2 regions of the Desulfitobacterium sp. LBE genome follow, and region 1 is predicted to be linked to the other one. Evidence: a T-box and tRNA genes for the amino acid it is inferred to sense, from the RefSeq annotation. Region 1 holds a T-box; the other holds one or more tRNA genes.
What was found. The T-box of region 1 lies ahead of leuS (leucine--tRNA ligase). A T-box ahead of a tRNA ligase gene usually reads a tRNA of that ligase, here a tRNA-Leu.

Region 1 (8,621 bases):
AGAGTGTAATAGGTTGGGGCTTTGCCCCAAGAGTTTAACGCTTTAGATTCTCCTACAACGTTTCAAATTCAAGAGGGAACCGGGGGTAATCCAGTTCCCCGTTGTAGCAGAACCCAATCATGGCGCTCGGGTTGCTCTCCAGCATTGCCCTATCCTCCATGATTGGAAAGAGCCATAGTTAGTCTTTCCAAGATAAAACCAAAAGATTTTAAAGAGGCACACTTGACAGCCTCGTTCATATCAGTGCGAAGACAGTGTCTTCGTGGTGAAGCCGGGTTTTCTTTAGCATATATTTATTGGAAAGTAGGTTCTGGCGATTTTGGATATTCAGGAAGCCTACAATTTAGCTTACAGTTCCATGTCAAAGAAGCGGTTCAGTCATACTTTGGGAGTTGTCCGGTGGGCTCAGGAGCTGGCCATAAAGCACCAGGTGGATGGTGAGAGGGCTCAGATTGCTGCCTATTTGCATGACCTTAAGAAAGAAATTGATTTTACGCAACAGATTGCTATGGCGAAAGAGTGGAATTTAATTCGCTATCCTGAGGATGAAGACAATCCTCAGAGTCTACATGGTCCCCTGGCAGCTTATTGGCTGGAGTGTGAATATGGCTACAAGGATCGGGAAGTATTGGCGGCGATAGCTCATCACACTTTAGGAGCTCCGGGAATGGGGAGCTTGGAGATGTTAATTTATAGTGCTGATCTAACAGAACCTCAGCGTTCTTTTCCCGATGTAGACAAACTACGACAATCCTTGTATGATAATCTTGAGAATGGTACACTAATGTGTGTTGAACATACTTTAAATTATTTGCGAAAAAGTAAGCGGAGCATCCATCCTCAAACACTGCTTACCTATGAAGATTTAAAAAGGAGGCAAAAATTTGCTGACAGATAAGCAATTGCATGGCGCTGTAAACCTTGTTGAAGACAAAAAAGGCCGGGAGACCATTCTGCTTGACCTCAAAGGGATTTCCATGGTCACAGATTATTTCCTGATCACAACCGGAAATTCCACCACTCAAGTTAAGGCGATCACCGATAACCTCTCCGAGAAGCTCCCCGAGTTGGGCGTGACTATTTTAAGAGTAGAAGGGTTGCAGGAGGCCAAATGGGTTCTTGTGGATTGCGGAGATCTGGTGATTCACGTGATGACTCCGGACCAGCGGGAATTCTATAATCTTGAGCGGCTCTGGGGAGACGCGCCGGTGATCAGTTCTTGATAGTTGACATGATGCCGAATTTTGGATTATTATATAGGAAACTTGCGAAAAGCAATGAAGGGGAATAAGCCCAAACAACCTCATTTCAGAGAGGCAACGGTCGGTGAGAGTTGCTGTGAGACTTTGGTAAGCACTCGCCCCGGAGCTGTACTCAGATCATAATGAGTGCCGGTGCGAGCCGTTATCATCGATGAAGTGCAGTTGAAATTGGGTGGTACCGCGGGAAGTTACTCTCGTCCCTTTAGGGATGGGAGTTTTTTATATCTTGATTTCATCTCGATCATGGAGTTCGGAATGTTTAAGGGGGAAAATTATAATGCAAGAGAAATATCTTTTTTCAGAGATTGAGCCTAAATGGCAAAAAAAATGGGTGGACAGAAAAGATTATCAAGCCGAAGAGCATTCTGATAAACCCAAATTCTATGCTTTAGCGATGTTTCCTTACCCTTCCGGCAATCTTCATATGGGACATGTCCGGAATTATTCTATAGTGGATGTCATCGCTCGCTTTAAGCGGATGAGGGGTTACAATGTTCTGCATCCCATCGGTTGGGATTCTTTTGGGCTGCCGGCAGAAAATGCGGCCATTAAGAATCAAACGCCGCCGGCTGAGTGGACTTGGAAAAATATCGCCAATATGAAAAGGCAGCTTCAGGAAATGGGAATCTCCTATGATTGGGAGCGGGAGGTTACGACCTGTCATCCCGACTATTACAAGTTTACGCAATGGATCTTTTTAGAGTTTTACAAACATGGCTTGGTGTATAAGAAAAAAGCCGGCGTCAACTGGTGTCCTTCTTGTGCCACCGTTCTTGCCAACGAGCAGGTGGTGGATGGAGCTTGTGAACGTTGCGACACCGCCGTTACCAAAAAAGATCTGGAACAATGGTTTTTTAAGATTACGGACTATGCTCAAGTGCTTTTGGATGATCTGGAAAAACTCCCCGGCTGGCCTGATAAAGTGAAGACCATGCAAAAAAACTGGATTGGCCGTTCTGAAGGAGCCGAAGTGGAATTCGACCTGGAGAACCACGGGGATAAAATTCGGGTCTATACCACCCGGGTGGATACGATTTTTGGTGTGAGCTATGTAGTGCTGGCACCGGAGCACCCTTTGGTGCAAAAGCTGATTGCTGGTACGGAATACGAAAATGACGTGCAAGCCTTTATCGAACGGATGAAGGGGCTGAATGAAATCGCCCGGACTTCCACCGAAACCGAAAAAGAAGGCCTGTTTACCGGGGCCTACTGCATTAACCCCTATAGCGGAGAAAAAGTACCCATCTGGATCGCTAACTATGTTCTTTTTGAATACGGAACAGGAGCGGTTATGGGCGTACCGGCCCATGATGAAAGGGACTTTGAGTTCGCCGGGAAGTATAAGCTTCCCATTAAGACCGTTATCCTGCCTGAGGGAACCCCTGTGGAGGAAAAGGATACTCCTCTTCAAGCAGCTTTCGTTGAAGAGGGAATGATGGTGAATTCCGGCGAGTATGATGGTCTCAAGAATGTGGAGGCCTGGGAGAAGATGTGTGATAAAGCTGAGCACGATGGCTTTGGTGAACGGAAAGTGAATTTCCGCCTCCGTGACTGGCTTATTTCCCGTCAGCGTTACTGGGGAGCTCCCATTCCCATGATTTATTGCGATCATTGCGGAATTGTTCCTGTGCCCCAGGACCAACTCCCTGTCATGCTCCCGGACGATGTGGTCTTTAAAGCGGGGGAGAATCCCCTGACCACCTCGGAAAGCTTTAAACAAACCATCTGTCCCACCTGTGGCGGTAAGGCCCGTCGTGAAACAGACACTATGGACACTTTTATGTGCTCCTCCTGGTATTTCCTCCGCTATACTGATCCCCACAATGCTCAGCTCCCCTTCGCCAAAGAAGCTGCAGATCACTGGATGAATGTGGATCAATATGTAGGTGGAGTAGAGCATGCTATTCTCCATTTGCTGTACTCGCGTTTCTTTACTAAGGCTCTGCGGGATTTTGGCTATCTTAAAGTCGATGAGCCCTTTGCCAACCTACTCACTCAGGGGATGGTTTGCCTGGGCGGGGCTAAAATGTCCAAATCCAAGGGTAATGTGGTAAGTCCTGAAGAAATTATTTCTAAATATGGTGCCGATACGGCCCGCCTCTTCATCCTCTTCGCAGCTCCGCCGGAGCGGGATTTGGAATGGAACGACCAAGGGGTGGAAGGTTGCTACCGCTTCCTCAACCGGGTGTGGCGTCTGGCGGCTCAATACGAAGAAGTCTTAAAGACTACTGGGGCAGGGGCTAATGAATTTGGCGAATTGGACAAAGCTGCCAAGGACATGCGCCGTCAAACCCACCAAACCATTCAAAGAGTTACTTCGGATGTGGGAGCACGCTTCAACTTCAACACAGCCGTCAGTGCCATTATGGAACTGGTCAATGCTCTTTATCTGTACAAAGAACAGCCCCAGGTGAATTTGGCGGTGGCCCGGGAAGCCTTGGAGAGCATTCTCATCCTGCTGGCGCCTTTTGCACCCCATATTACCGAAGAAATCTGGAGTGAATTGGGCCATGAGGACAGCATCCATAGCCGGGAGTGGCCGCAAGTGGATGAAGAGGCTCTGGTCCAGGAAGAGGTCACTGTGGTCCTGCAGATCAACGGGAAGGTTAAGGAGCGGATTCAGGTTCCGGCCCAGATTTCCGCGGCGGAATTGGAAGCACAGGTCCGGCAGCTGCCCAGGCTTGGGGAATGGACTCAAGGCAAACAGATCCTTAAGATCGTAACGGTGCCGGGTAAGCTGGTCAATGTCGTTGTGAAGTAGGTTAACTTTTATGGAGACCTGAAAGGAAGAACCCTGGGCTATCTTTCCGGTTTAAGTGACACGGATGTGGGATAAAGCTGTTGCAAAATGAACGGTGACGTTTGTTGAGCAACAGCTTTTTTAGTCTTCAAACTCGAGTTGATGATTGTGATAGGATAGCGTTAAAATAAGCAGAAATGCATTATTTATTAGGCGATTTATTTCTGATATATTCAATGCATCAGAATTATTAGAATAGACGGAAAATAAGGAGGGCCAAACAACACATTATTTTGACAAGATCAAAACACATTTTGCATAGGAGGAAGTCAAATGTTCAAATTTACTGCTCAACAACATGTTTATGACATCAATGGGGTTAAGGTTGGTGGTCAGCCTGGGGAATACCCAACAGTGCTCATCGGCAGCATTTTTTATCGGGGCCATAAGATCGTCTCAGATGGTCAAAAGGGAATTTTCGACAAAGATGCAGCCAAAGCTTTGCTGGATCAGGAAGCCGAACTAAGCGCAGAAACAGGCAATCCATTTATCATTGATGTCTTGGGAGAATCTGTTGAAGCCCTTACGAAATACGTGGAATTTATTTTGGAAAATACCACTGCCCCATTCCTCCTGGATAGTATCAGCCCGGATGTGCGGGTAGGAGCCCTGAAAAATTTGGGCAAGGATCCGGAGATTCAGAAACGGCTGATCTACAATTCCATTGAAGAGCATTACACCGAAGAAGAGCTGGCCGCCATCAAAGAGGCAGGGCTGAAGACCGCCGTTATCCTTGCTTTCAGTAAGAAAGCGTTAAAGCCCAATGCCCGCATCGATCTTCTCCAGGGCAAGGATGATAAAGAAGGGTTGATTGCAGCGGCCAAACGGGCCGGTATCGAGCAATTCCTTGTGGATCCGGGAGTCTTGGATGTGGCCAGCAATAGCTGGACGACGGAAGCGATCAATGTGGTTAAAGAGCAATTCGGCTATCCCGGTGGCTGTGCGCCATCCAATGCAGTCTATCTCTGGAAGAAAATGCGTTCCAAAGGAACCCCCTTCTTCGAAGTTGCCGGGGCTGCGGTCTTCACTTATCCGATCACACAGGGTGCCGATTTCATTCTCTATGGTCCCATGATGAACGCTCCCTGGGTTTATCGTGCTATAGCAACCACAGATGCCATGATTGCCTATAACAATAAGCTGACCGGAGTTAAGATGGGAACCACAGAGCATCCTTTGCTCAAAATTTTCTAAACCTTATTTTCTTGACTTAACTTAACTTGATTTGATGTAAAAATTTCAAAAAAGGGGTGGGTCAATTGTTACCTAAGTACAATATCCTGACCGAGGACCAAGTTCAAAAAATCCACGAAAACACCATGAAGATCCTTGAAGAAATCGGTATTGAGTTTGAGTACGAACCGGCTTTAGAGGTTTTTCGCCGGGAGGGGCAAAAGGTCGAAGGCAAGAGAGTCTATTTGACCCGTGAATTTGTGGAGTCCAAGCTCAAATCGGCACCGGCAGAGTTTACCCTTCATGCCCGCAACCCTGAAAACAATGTGGTTATCGGCGGCGATAATATTGTCTTTATGCCTGGTTATGGAGCCCCCTTCATTTACGAATTGGATGGCAGCCGGCGTAAAACCACCTTGCAGGATTACGAGAATTTCGCCAAACTGGCCGGAGCCAGCAAGAATATGCATCTTTCCGGCGGCACCATGGCGGAACCTCAGGACATTCCGGATGGCGTGCGTCATTTGCAGATGCTGTACAGTTCGATTAAAAACTCCGATAAGTGCTTCATGGGCAGTGCCGAAGGAAAAGAAAGGGCGGAAGACTCCGTCGAAATAGCTGCTATCCTCTTCGGCGGCAAAGATGTGATTAAAGAAAAGCCGGTCTTAGTCTCCTTGATTAACTCCTTGACTCCTCTGAAATATGACGAAAGAATGCTGGGGGCCTTGATGGCTTATGCGGAAGCAGGTCAGGCTGTGATCATTGCTTCACTGGTTATGGCCGGATCGACCGGTCCCGCATCTTTGGCAGGCACCTTGTCCCTGCAGAATGCCGAGGTCTTAGCCGGAATCTCTTTAGCACAAAGCATCAACCCAGGAACCCCGGTTATTTATGGCTCTACTTCCGCTTTAAGCGATATGCGCAGCGGCAGTCTTTCCATCGGCAGTCCCGAATGCGCTCTCTTTATCTCAGCAAGCGCTCAGCTGGCCCGCTTTTATGGAGTACCCAGCCGTTCCGGCGGCGGACTGAACGACTCCAAGACTGTGGATGCCCAAGCCGGTTATGAGTCCATGATGACGTTGATGGCAGCTAATCTGACCGGTGTTAACTTTGTTCTCCATACAGCGGGAATTCTCCAATACTTCATGGCCATGTCCTATGAGAAATTCATCATGGATGATGAAATTGCCGGTATGCTTCTCCATTATATGAAGGGCTATACCTTTGACGAAGACGGCATGGCTTTTGACGTGATAGAGAAAGTAGGGCCCGGAGGACATTTCCTCACCCAGAAGCATACGCGCAAAAATCATAAGCGGGAGTTCTATACCCCTACCCTCAGCGACCGAAGCGCCTATGATACCTGGGCAAAAGAGAAGCTGGAGACGAAGCAGCGCGCTCATGCCCGTTGGCAGCAGATTCTGGCCAATTATGTGCCCCCCGCCCTGGATCCGGAGATCGATGCCAAACTGCAGGCCTTCATTGCCCAGCGGGGTAAGGAAGTTGGCGAAGAGTAAACAAGTAGGCAATAACGAAAATAACGGGAGGAATGATCATGAGTTTATTGGATGAACTGAAGCAAGCGATTATTGACGGAGATGAAGATATCGTAGCAGAACTTTCCCAAAAAGCTGTTGATGAAGATCTTGATTTGGTGGATACGGTTCAGTCGGGTCTGGTCAAGGGAATTGAGGTTGTGGGCACAGCGTGGAAAGAAGGGGAGATGTTCTTACCGGATGTCATGATGTCGGCTGAAGCGATGAAAGTCGGTTTGGCTATCCTGGAGCCGGAAATTGCCAAGAAAGGAATGAGTGAAGGGGAATCCAAGGGTAAAATCGTCCTGGGCACTGTGGAAGGGGATATCCACGATATCGGTAAAAATATAACGGGCGCTATGTTCACAGCGGCAGGGTATAAGGTAATTGACCTTGGTACGGACATTAAAGCGGAAGGCTTTGTGGCTAAGGCTCAGGAAGTAGGAGCAGATATCATCGGAGCCAGCGCCTTGCTGACCACCACCATGATCAAGCAAAAAGAACTGATCGAATATCTGAAAGAGAAGAATTTAAGAGACAGCTATAAAGTGTTGGTAGGCGGCGGCCCAACCAGCCAGGTATGGGCTGATGAGATCGGTGCGGATGGATGGGCGGAAACTGCAGACGACGCAGTTGAACTTGCTAATAAGATTTTGGGCAAATAGAGAGGGCAGGAGTCAATACTCGTTGCTTCGCTATCCGTTAGAACAATGTAATCAGCGGCGTTGGTTACACACCTGCCGCTGATTTCTCTCAATAGCAAATTTTCGGATTATTGAAAAATTTGGAGAGGTGAGTGAATATGGGAGTTGACAAGAAGCAAAACACTGTATTGTATATTTCTTCAGCCATTGCCCTGTTGTTTGTTCTGTGGGGAGTATTTTTACCTGAAAATATGGCCAATGTGGTCAATAAAGTCTTTGCCTTATTAACCACGAATTTCGGTTGGCTTTACCTTTTAGCTGTTGCAATTTTTATTATCTTTGTCTTTGGTATAGCCATCAGCCGTTACGGGAAAATCAAGCTGGGTGCCGATGACGATAAACCGGAATTCAGCAATTTCCAATGGTTTGCCATGCTTTTCGGCGGAGGCATGGGCATTGGTTTGGTCTTTTGGTCCGTTGCCGAACCCATCATGCATTTTAACAGTCCGCCTTTCGGAGAACCGGGAACCGTAGAGGCTATGCAAACTTCCATGCGGGTGGTCTTCTTTCACTGGGGCATTCATGCCTGGGTTAACTTTGCTATCGCCGGTTTGGCTCTGGCCTACTTCCAATTCCGCAAAGGGCTGCCCTTCCTGATTAGCTCGGCTTTCTATCCCCTCATTGGCGATCGGATTTATGGGCCGATTGGCAAGGCCATCGATATTCTGGCTGTATTCGCCACTATTTTTGGAATTGCTACCAGTTTGGGCTTGGGTTCCAGCCAGATAGCCACAGGAATACAGTACATCTGGGGAATTCCGGCCGGCCCTCTGACGATTTCCCTTGTCATTGCCGTGATCACAGTTATCTTTACCCTGGCCACGGTCTCCGGTCTGCATAAAGCCATGCAGTCGATTGCTAATGTCAAAGTTTGGTTATCCGTTGCATTTATGGTTTTTATCTTCTACTTTGGCGGCAAAGTCTTTATCCTCAATACCTTTACCCAAAGTTTGGGCGATTATCTGCAGAATTTTGTCGGCCAAACCTTCTGGATGGCCAATGAAAGCTGGGTAGGCGGCTGGACCATCTTCTACTGGGCATGGTGGATCGCCTGGGCTCCCTTTGTCGGTCAGTTTGTGGCACGGGTGTCGAAGGGGCGGACCATTCGGGAGTTTGTCTTTGCCGTAACCCTGCTGCCGGTCGGCTT
Region 2 (8,621 bases), 1.0 Mb from region 1:
AAGTTTGGTTTAGGCTTTCAGGTTTAGGGAGAGGATGATATGTTCAAGAGAGAGCATATATCCTCTTTTTTTGAAAAAGCCGGGCCGCGGCTTAGTCCTTGAAGGGTAAGGATTCCAACATGCCCAAGGCTTTGGTGCAGTATTCCAGAATTTCACGGCGGCGGACAATCCCGATAAAGATTTTTTGATCATCCACCACCGGGATAAAGTTCTGCTCAACAGCCCGGGAGATCAGGTCTTCCATGCGGGAGTTGATGGAAACCGGATAGTTTTGAATATGCTGTTCGATCTCTGTCAGCCGGATGCTCTGAGTGTTTTGAAAGTTGAGGCCGGGAGTATTTTTAAGCTTCCACAGAAGATCCCCTTCCGTAATCGTGCCGCGGTAGCAGCCCTGGTCATCAATAAGGGGAATGGCCGAGTAACGGTGGAATTCCATTTTTTCTATAGCCTGACGCATGGTAGAATTGATCTTGAGGTAAATTACATCTTGCTTGGGTATCAGGAAAAAAGCAACATTCATCGTTTTGAACACCTCTCTTTGTTTAACAGAAAGAGTAAAGATTCATTAGCCTGCCCTAGTATAGTTCAGCACAAATTAATTTGCAAGAGTATTTGTTTAAGGAGAATGAAAATATGAAAGCAGCTTATCTTGATTGTTTTTCCGGTATCAGCGGGGATATGCTTTTGGGCGCCCTGGTCGATGCAGGATTGGATTTTAATCTTTTGCAGAGGGATTTGGCTGGCTTGGATCTGGATGAATATGAATTGTATGAACAGAAAGTCCTTAAACAGGGAATCAGGGGTACCCAGATCCATGTTCACGCTTTGGAAGGTCATGTCCACCGCCATCTGTCGGATATTCAGGCAATCATCGGCAGAAGTGCTTTGCCTCCCCAGGTTAAAGAGAAGAGCTTAGAGATATTTACCCGTTTAGGGAAAGCTGAAGCGAAGATTCATGGCACCGATATCGAACAGATTCATTTTCATGAAGTCGGCGCAGTCGACGCTATTGTGGATATTGTCGGGGCAGTCATAGGCTTTTGGCGTTTGGGGATTGAAAAGGTGTTTGCTTCGCCAATTCATGTAGGGAAAGGCTTTGTTAAGGCGGCTCATGGGCTGCTGCCCGTACCTGCTCCGGCTACCTTGGAATTATTGACCGGGGTTCCGATCTATGCTCAGGATGTGGAAGGAGAGCTGGCTACTCCCACCGGAGCTGCCATAGTAACCGCCTATTGCCGGGAGTTTGGTCCATTCCCTAAAATTAGAGTAGAGAGAGTCGGCTATGGTGCAGGAGTGAAAGATTTAACCATCCCGAATCTATTAAGGCTGACCGTCGGAGAGCTGGCCGATGAGGATAAAGGGCAGGAGGGCATTCGGGAAGGAGAGGCATTAACCCTGGAAGTAAATATCGACGATATGAACCCGGAGTGTTACGATTATCTCTTTGAAAAACTTTTCCAAGCAGGAGCAATGGATGTCTATATCCAGACTATCCAGATGAAAAAAAACCGCCCTGCCGTACTGCTGACGGTGCAGACTCCCTATCATAAGCTGGAGGAAATGCGCAGGATTCTTTTCCAGGAGACGACCACCATAGGATTACGGGTTTATCCTATCAAAAAATATATGCTTCCTTACGAACTTCTTACTGTTGAAACAAACTACGGTTCAGCGAAGGTCAAGGTAGCTTTTATGGAAGGGAGAGCCTGCACGGTCAGCCCGGAGTACGAGGACTGCCGCCGGCTGGCCCGATTGACCGGAGAACCCCTTAAGCAGATCTATGAAGAGATAAAAGAAAAGGCGAAGATTTTACTTTATTCGACGAAATATCCTATGGACTAATTGGGCCAGATTTTGTAAGATATTTTTGTTAGGCTATTATTTGTTATCAATATAGAAAGGGAGTCAAATCTATGTGGAACCAGCAATTGCTTAGGCTCATTGAGGATATGAGAAAAGAGCTTAATCAATTAGGTAAGAGAAAGCCTCTTACCGACCCGGAAGTTATTAGTTTAAGCCAAAGGCTGGACGAGCTTCTCAACGAATATCACCTTACAGCGAAATAATGATTATTAATATGTAGCCCTATCAGCAGATAGGGCTTTTTTGTATCTTTTCGAACGGTCTACATCCCATGCTTCAATTACTGGAATTAAAGATATTCCAAATATAATCTTTGATGGTAATCATCGCTTTTTGGTACCCTTTGCTCCATATCCTGACCTCGTAGTTGTAGTCTTCGAGTGGTTTTTCGGCTTCGCGCTCGACAAAATCCAGTAATTGTTTTAGTTTTACATACAGTTCATCATTCATCATAATGCTCACTCCCTATTTGCCCTCTCTTTAATGTATGCACAGGGAGGCAGAGTCGTGTACAAGCTTTTAAAGTAAATTTATTTTTTTGCATATATTTTATAAACGGATTTTAAAATATTCTATTGACAAGTCGGCTTGGTTTTCATATAATGAATATTGTCTCGCGGACGTGGCGGAACTGGCAGACGCGCTAGTTTCAGGTACTAGTGAGTGTACGCTCATGGAGGTTCAAGTCCTCTCGTCCGCACCATAATGAAATTTTGAAGCCCTTGAAAAATCAAGGGCTTTTTCATTTTACATCTTGCAAGGACAGACCGCTGGAAGAGTTATTTCGATAAAGGGTATAATTTTAATTATTATAAATATAAATTTTTTATTAATCTTAATAATTGGTTGTTCATTTTTCACAGAAGCATAAGTATAATGGTTTTAAGGGAAATAGGCCCGTTTAAAGCCTTATAGGACCAAAGGGAAAATATTTTAGAGCAGAAAAAACAGAAGAGGATAAAGAGTAATTTTGGCGAAATTGTATATACGTTTTGTTTAAATGAGATAAAAAGTACATATTTGTAAATTGAGGGCAGGAGTGTTATATGCGTTTAGTAAATATTGCTTATGTGGGCGAAGGAGAAGTGCTTGCCCGACCGCTGGTTAGTCCCAACGGAAAGGTCCTATTGCAGGCAGGAGTAAAGCTCACTCGTAATTATATAGATAAATTATCCCATTTGGGGTTTGATACCATGTTTATTGAGGATGATACATTTCAGGATGTGGAGATTTATTCTGCGGTATCCATAAAAACACGTGAAGCAGCTTACGCGTCACTGGAAAATCTGAGCAAAAATCTCAATGAAGCACAACCTCACACCGTTAATCTGGGTGAGGTTAAAAAGGCAGTGCAAAACATCATCGCTGATCTTCTTTACAGCAAGGACATGCTGGGAAACGTTATGGAGATTCAGGGATACGATGATTATACTTTTCATCATTCCGTGAATACCACCATTATCGCCTTAATTATGGGAATATCTATGGGCTGGCATAACGGAAAACTGCTGGAGCTTGGCATGGGTGTGCTCATGCACGATGTCGGCAAGATAAAGATCCCTTCGGAGATACTTAATAAGAGAGGACCCCTTACTCCTGAAGAATTCGCGGAGATTAAGAAACATGCTGAATATGGATTTGAAATCCTCCGGAAAAACCATGACATTAACTTACTGTCTGCTCACATCGCTCTTCAGCACCAAGAGCGTTGGGATGGCAGCGGTTATCCGAGGGGATTAAAAGGGAACCAGATTCATGAATATGGCCGGTTAGCTGCTGTTGCCGATGTTTATGAGGCATTAACCAGCAAAAGGGTTTATCGGAATGCTCTGCAGCCGTATGAGGCCTACGAATATGTTATCGCCAATTCGGATACCCTTTTTGAACCTAAAGTAGTGCAGAACACCTTTTCCAAATGCATTACGCCCTATCCTACAGGTACAGGGGTCCGTCTTACCAACGGACTTCGCGGTAATGTGGTAAAGCAAAATTTCACTTTTCCCACCCGGCCTTATGTCCGAATGACCCATGAAGGAGAGATTCGCCTCATTGCCCCCATTGATTATAACCTGGCGGAACATCCTTCCTTGATGATTGTCGGCATAGAGAACAAATAAAGGATTAAGATTAAAGATGAAATAAAGAAGCAAAGCCGGATTTGGTATAGTATGCCCGGTTTTGCTTCTCTTTGCGTGGATTAGGTCAGTAAGGCAGACAGCTCTTCAGCTTTATGAACGGGTTTATGGCAAGCGTAATTCTGACACAGGTAGGCGGTCATCTTTTCAGAATCCAGGGGATAGTCTTTTAACCAAGGAATAAGCTCAGAAAGGGTACCCTCCTCATAAAGAAGAGTGGTATAGGGATGGAACTTTTTAAAGATTGTGGTCTTCATGTTCTTTAGCTCAGGATGCTGCAGAGAGCCGGCCAGGATAATCTCCCTGCTTTCCTGGAGAGCAAACTGGATGGCTTGCAGAAAAGCGCTGTACCCTGAAGGATAAGTGGCAAGGGTGGCTTTAAAGGCATTTATCTGTTCATAGGCTCTCTCTTCCAGCATGCCATCTCCGGTAAGCCGGGCCAGGCGGATCAGGTTCAGGGCAGAGATAGAATTGCCGGAGGGAGTTGCTCCATCATAGATTTCTTTAGGGCGGATCAGCAGTTCCTCAGCATCCCGGCCTGTTAAGAAGTATCCGGACTTTGCCCCATCCCAGAAAAGTTCATCCTGTTCTCTTTGCAGCTGGAGAGCGAATTCCAGGTGTTCCTTTTGGCCGGAAGCCTGATAGAGTTCAATAAGGCCCCAGATTAAAAAGGCATAATCATCCAAATAGCCTAAATGGGCGGAATCCCCATCACGGTAGCGGGCTAACAGGCGCTGGTTGGCATAGAGATTTTTCCGGATAAAATAAACAGCCTGCTCTGCTGCTTCAGCATAGGCGGGCTCGCCAAGGACTTGAGCGCCTTTGGCTAAGGCAGAGATCATTAATCCATTCCAGGAGGTGAGGATCTTGTCATCCTTGTGAGGAGGAATCCTTTCCTTGCGGACAGCAAAAAGCTTTTCCCGGGATTTTTCAAGGCGTCTTTTGAGGACTTCGAGGGAATGCTGCTCCTCTGAGCCCAGAGCTTCCCAATCTGTATCCAGAAGGTTGGGGATGCTTTTTCCTTCGAAATTGCCTTCCGGGCTGACTCCGTAAGCTTGGCAGTAGAGGCGGCCTTCTTCACTGCCAAGAATTTCGTGAATTTCCTGGGGAGTCCAGACATAGAATTTTCCTTCCACTCCTTCGGAGTCCGCATCTTCTGCAGAGTAAAAGCCTCCTTCCGGAGCGGTCATATCCCGGAGGACGTAGGAAAAGATCTCCCGGGCCTTTTGTTCGTCATAAGGGTCATGCTCTGCCTGATAGGTTTCAAGATAGGCGATGGCTAACAAGGCATTGTCATAGAGCATTTTTTCAAAATGGGGAACAAGCCAACGACGGTCCGTGCTGTAACGGGCAAAGCCAAAGCCCACATGATCAAAGATACCGCCTTGCCCCATGCGCTCCAAGGTGGTTCGGACCATAAGAGCTGCTTGCTGGGCTTCCAGCCCATCACCATGATCATGGGCGTAACGCAGGAGAAAGGTTAAATGATGGGGAGTGGGGAATTTTGGCGCTCGCCCAAACCCTCCGTATTGACGATCAAAGGACTTCTGCAGGGTTTGGAAAGCTGTGTCCAGAATCTCCTTAGCCCAAGGAATAAAATCATCCTGCTGAGCAGGGGTCAGTGAACTTACAGAGGGCTCTTCACGAGAAGTAACGGCCTTATAGATAGAGTCAGCCGAGCCGCGAATCTTGGGCTGATCTTTTGCCCAAAGCTCTCCCAGCTGGGACAAAAGATCGAGGATTCCCGGTCTTCCGTAGCGGCTTTCTTTGGGGAAATAGGTCCCAGCATAGAAAGGCTTCCGCTCATCTGGAGTCAGAAACAAAGTCAAAGGCCACCCCCCTGAGCCGGTGAGGGCCTGGCAGAATTCCATATAGATATGGTCTACATCGGGACGTTCTTCCCGATCCACTTTAATGGGCACAAAGTAACGGTTGATGAGCTGGGCGACCTCTTCGTCTTCAAAGGATTCCCGTTCCATGACGTGACACCAATGGCAGGTGGAGTAGCCTATGGATAGAAAGATGGGTTTGTTTTCTGCTTTTGCTTTGGCAAAGGCTTCTTCCCCCCAAGGATACCAGTCCACGGGGTTATGGGCATGCTGAAGGAGATAGGGTGATTTCTCCTGCAGCAATCGATTGGGTACTTTGTTTAAGTTAGTCATTATATCACCTTTTTTCACCATCAAATTCGGTTTTAGTATATCCTTAATGAGTGAAAGATACCATGAATTGTCTTATGATAAGAGAAGGGATAGAGGAGCACATGGTTGAATTTACAAAAGAGCACTTGGATTGGTGCTCTTTTGTAAATTCTCTGATACTTCTATCGTTTCCTTCTCTAAAGGGATGAATCATATTGAGCTCTGACATGTAATAGGCAGCCCTTGCCGAAAATTCTGCAGGGCTTAAAAGCCCTCACCTCTTAGTATTATTATACGAAAACTTAACATAAAAGATAATTTAGATAAGTCTATTTAAAGTAAATTATTGGTTATAGTAACTATTTTGCCATTAATGGCAGTCCACGGGGTTATAGGTGTGCTGGAAAGGATAGGATGATTTTTATAGCACAGCCGTTTGGTACGTCAAGATTAAGTTGAGATGTGCATAATCGTTTTGTTTTATTGGAATCATGAAATGCAGGGAAGGGTCTTTTCTGCTATGCTATGGTTACCTGAATAGGGAAGGAAGATTGTCTTGATCGACGTACATAATATGACCAAAAACTATGGTAAGTTAAAGGCTAACGATAATATCAATCTTTCGGTGTCGGCCGGGGAGCTTGCCGTTCTTCTGGGCCCCAACGGGGCGGGAAAATCTACATTAATAAAATCCGTATGCGGGCTGCTGCGGTATAAGGGTTCCATCACGATCGGCGGGCATGAAAACCATACGGTGGAAGCGAAGCGGCTCTTGGGGTATGTGCCGGAATTTCCCGTACTCTACCCGATGTTGACGGTGAGCGAACACTTGGAGTTCATTGCCAAGGCGTACCGGCTGGAAGGTTGGGAGGAAAGAGCTCAGGAACTGCTCCGCCGCTTTGAACTGGATGATAAGCAGCTGAAGTTGGGCAAAGAGCTTTCCAAAGGAATGCAGCAAAAGGTCAGTGTCTGCTGCGCGCTTTTGCCGGAACCCAAGACCGTTATTTTTGATGAACCGCTGGTCGGGCTTGATCCCCATGGCATTCGTGAGCTGAAAAACCTGATTGCCCGTCTGCGGGACAGCGGCTGTGCCCTGATTGTGAGCACCCATATGATTGAAAGCATGGAAGACAATTGGGATGTGACCTATATTATGGTCAAGGGCAAAATAGAGCGTGTGGTCCGCCGTGGGGATATAGCAGGCCAACGCCTGGAGGATGTCTATTTTGCGATCACGGAAGGACAGCTTCAAGGGGGTGCACAATGAGCAGCCTGGTGTTCCTCTTGGTGAAAAGCGCCAAAAACAGTTTTTTTGAGTTACTGCGCAAGCCGGCAAAGCTGATCATGTGGATTGTATTCCTGGCCATGATTGTGGGGCTCATCGTTCTTTCGCTGTTTACCACCCAGGAAGGGGACAGTTTCCAGGATATCATCTGGCTCAAGGGGATTCTTTTTCTGCTCATTCTGCTTTTTGTCGCGATTGCGGTTCAAAAAGGACTTTCCAACGGTGATGCGATCTTTGAGATGAATGATGTCAATTTGCTGTTCGTTTCTCCGGTCAATCCCCGCCTGATTTTGATGTACGGAATTGTCAAAATGGCCAAAACGTCCTTTCTCGCCGGATTTTTTATTCTCTTCCAAAGCAATTCGCTGAAGCTCGGCTTTGGGGTTGGATTTGACGCAGTGCTCATTGTCCTGCTTGGGTTTATGCTGGCCAACAGCCTGCTTCAGGTTATATCCCTGTTGATTTACACCCTGACCAACAGCAGGCCCAGGCGGAAAATGGCGGTGAAAATCATCGCTGTAGCGCTCTTTCTTCCGCTTATAGCAAAGTTGGGCATCCAGCTTGCCGGGGCCGGTAACCCGATGACTGCGCTGGAAAACACCATGCGCTCACCGGTATTCTCCTGGACACCGGTAGCAGGCTGGACCTCGGAGGGTGTTGTTGCGCTGATTGCCGGCGACCTGGCAAAGGGTCTGCTGTTTCTGGGCATAACGGTGCTGACCGGTGCACTCCTGATTCTCTATATCGCCTTGAGCAACCCCGATTATTATGAGGATGTGCTGGTGGCCACGGAAACCACCTTTGAGAAAAAACGCAGCCTGTCCGAGGGGCAGATTAACCCGGAAGCTGCTTCGACTAAGAAAATAAAGGTGGCCGGGACGGGCATCAGCGGACTTGGTTCGAACACTATTTTTTATAAACATCTGCGTGAATCCTTCCGCGCCAACCGGTTTGGTCTTTGGGGCTTGCCATCCGTGATTATGATTGTGAGCGTGGCGATTCTTTCTTCGTTTCTGCCTTCCGATGCCGGCGGTCTATTGATTATCCTGCAGATTCTGATGTGGATGCAAATTTTCATGATTGGGACAGGGAGAGGGTTGAAGGAACTTTATACCCATTATATCTACCTGATTCCCGAGAGTTCTTTTCGGAAAATCGTCTGGAGCAATTTGGAGATTGCTTTTAAGGTTCTGGTGG

Region 2: it encodes a tRNA-Leu, which carries the amino acid that the T-box ahead of leuS (leucine--tRNA ligase) is inferred to sense. The anticodon was not compared.

Annotation. Positions count from the first base shown of each region.
Region 1 covers NZ_VLKD01000001.1:4,506,220-4,514,840, forward strand. The annotation lists gene yqeK (bis(5'-nucleosyl)-tetraphosphatase (symmetrical) YqeK) at 320-898, shown strand; gene rsfS (ribosome silencing factor) at 885-1,223, shown strand; T-box leader at 1,269-1,467, shown strand; gene leuS (leucine--tRNA ligase) at 1,540-4,023, shown strand; gene mtgA (methylcobalamin--tetrahydrofolate methyltransferase) at 4,336-5,256, shown strand; gene mtgB (glycine betaine--corrinoid protein methyltransferase) at 5,313-6,752, shown strand; gene DESLBE_RS21265 (corrinoid protein) at 6,791-7,435, shown strand; gene DESLBE_RS21270 (BCCT family transporter) at 7,573-8,621, shown strand, end outside.
Region 2 covers NZ_VLKD01000001.1:5,511,637-5,520,257, forward strand. The annotation lists gene DESLBE_RS26230 (CBS domain-containing protein) at 92-520, opposite strand; gene larC (nickel pincer cofactor biosynthesis protein LarC) at 634-1,842, shown strand; gene DESLBE_RS26240 (aspartyl-phosphate phosphatase Spo0E family protein) at 1,914-2,066, shown strand; gene DESLBE_RS26755 (hypothetical protein) at 2,140-2,316, opposite strand; tRNA gene DESLBE_RS26245 (tRNA-Leu) at 2,480-2,566, shown strand; gene DESLBE_RS26250 (HD-GYP domain-containing protein) at 2,910-3,980, shown strand; gene DESLBE_RS26255 (thioredoxin domain-containing protein) at 4,061-6,160, opposite strand; partial or broken gene DESLBE_RS27380 (Fic family protein) at 6,204-6,389, opposite strand; gene DESLBE_RS26260 (ABC transporter ATP-binding protein) at 6,696-7,406, shown strand; gene DESLBE_RS26265 (putative ABC exporter domain-containing protein) at 7,403-8,621, shown strand, end outside.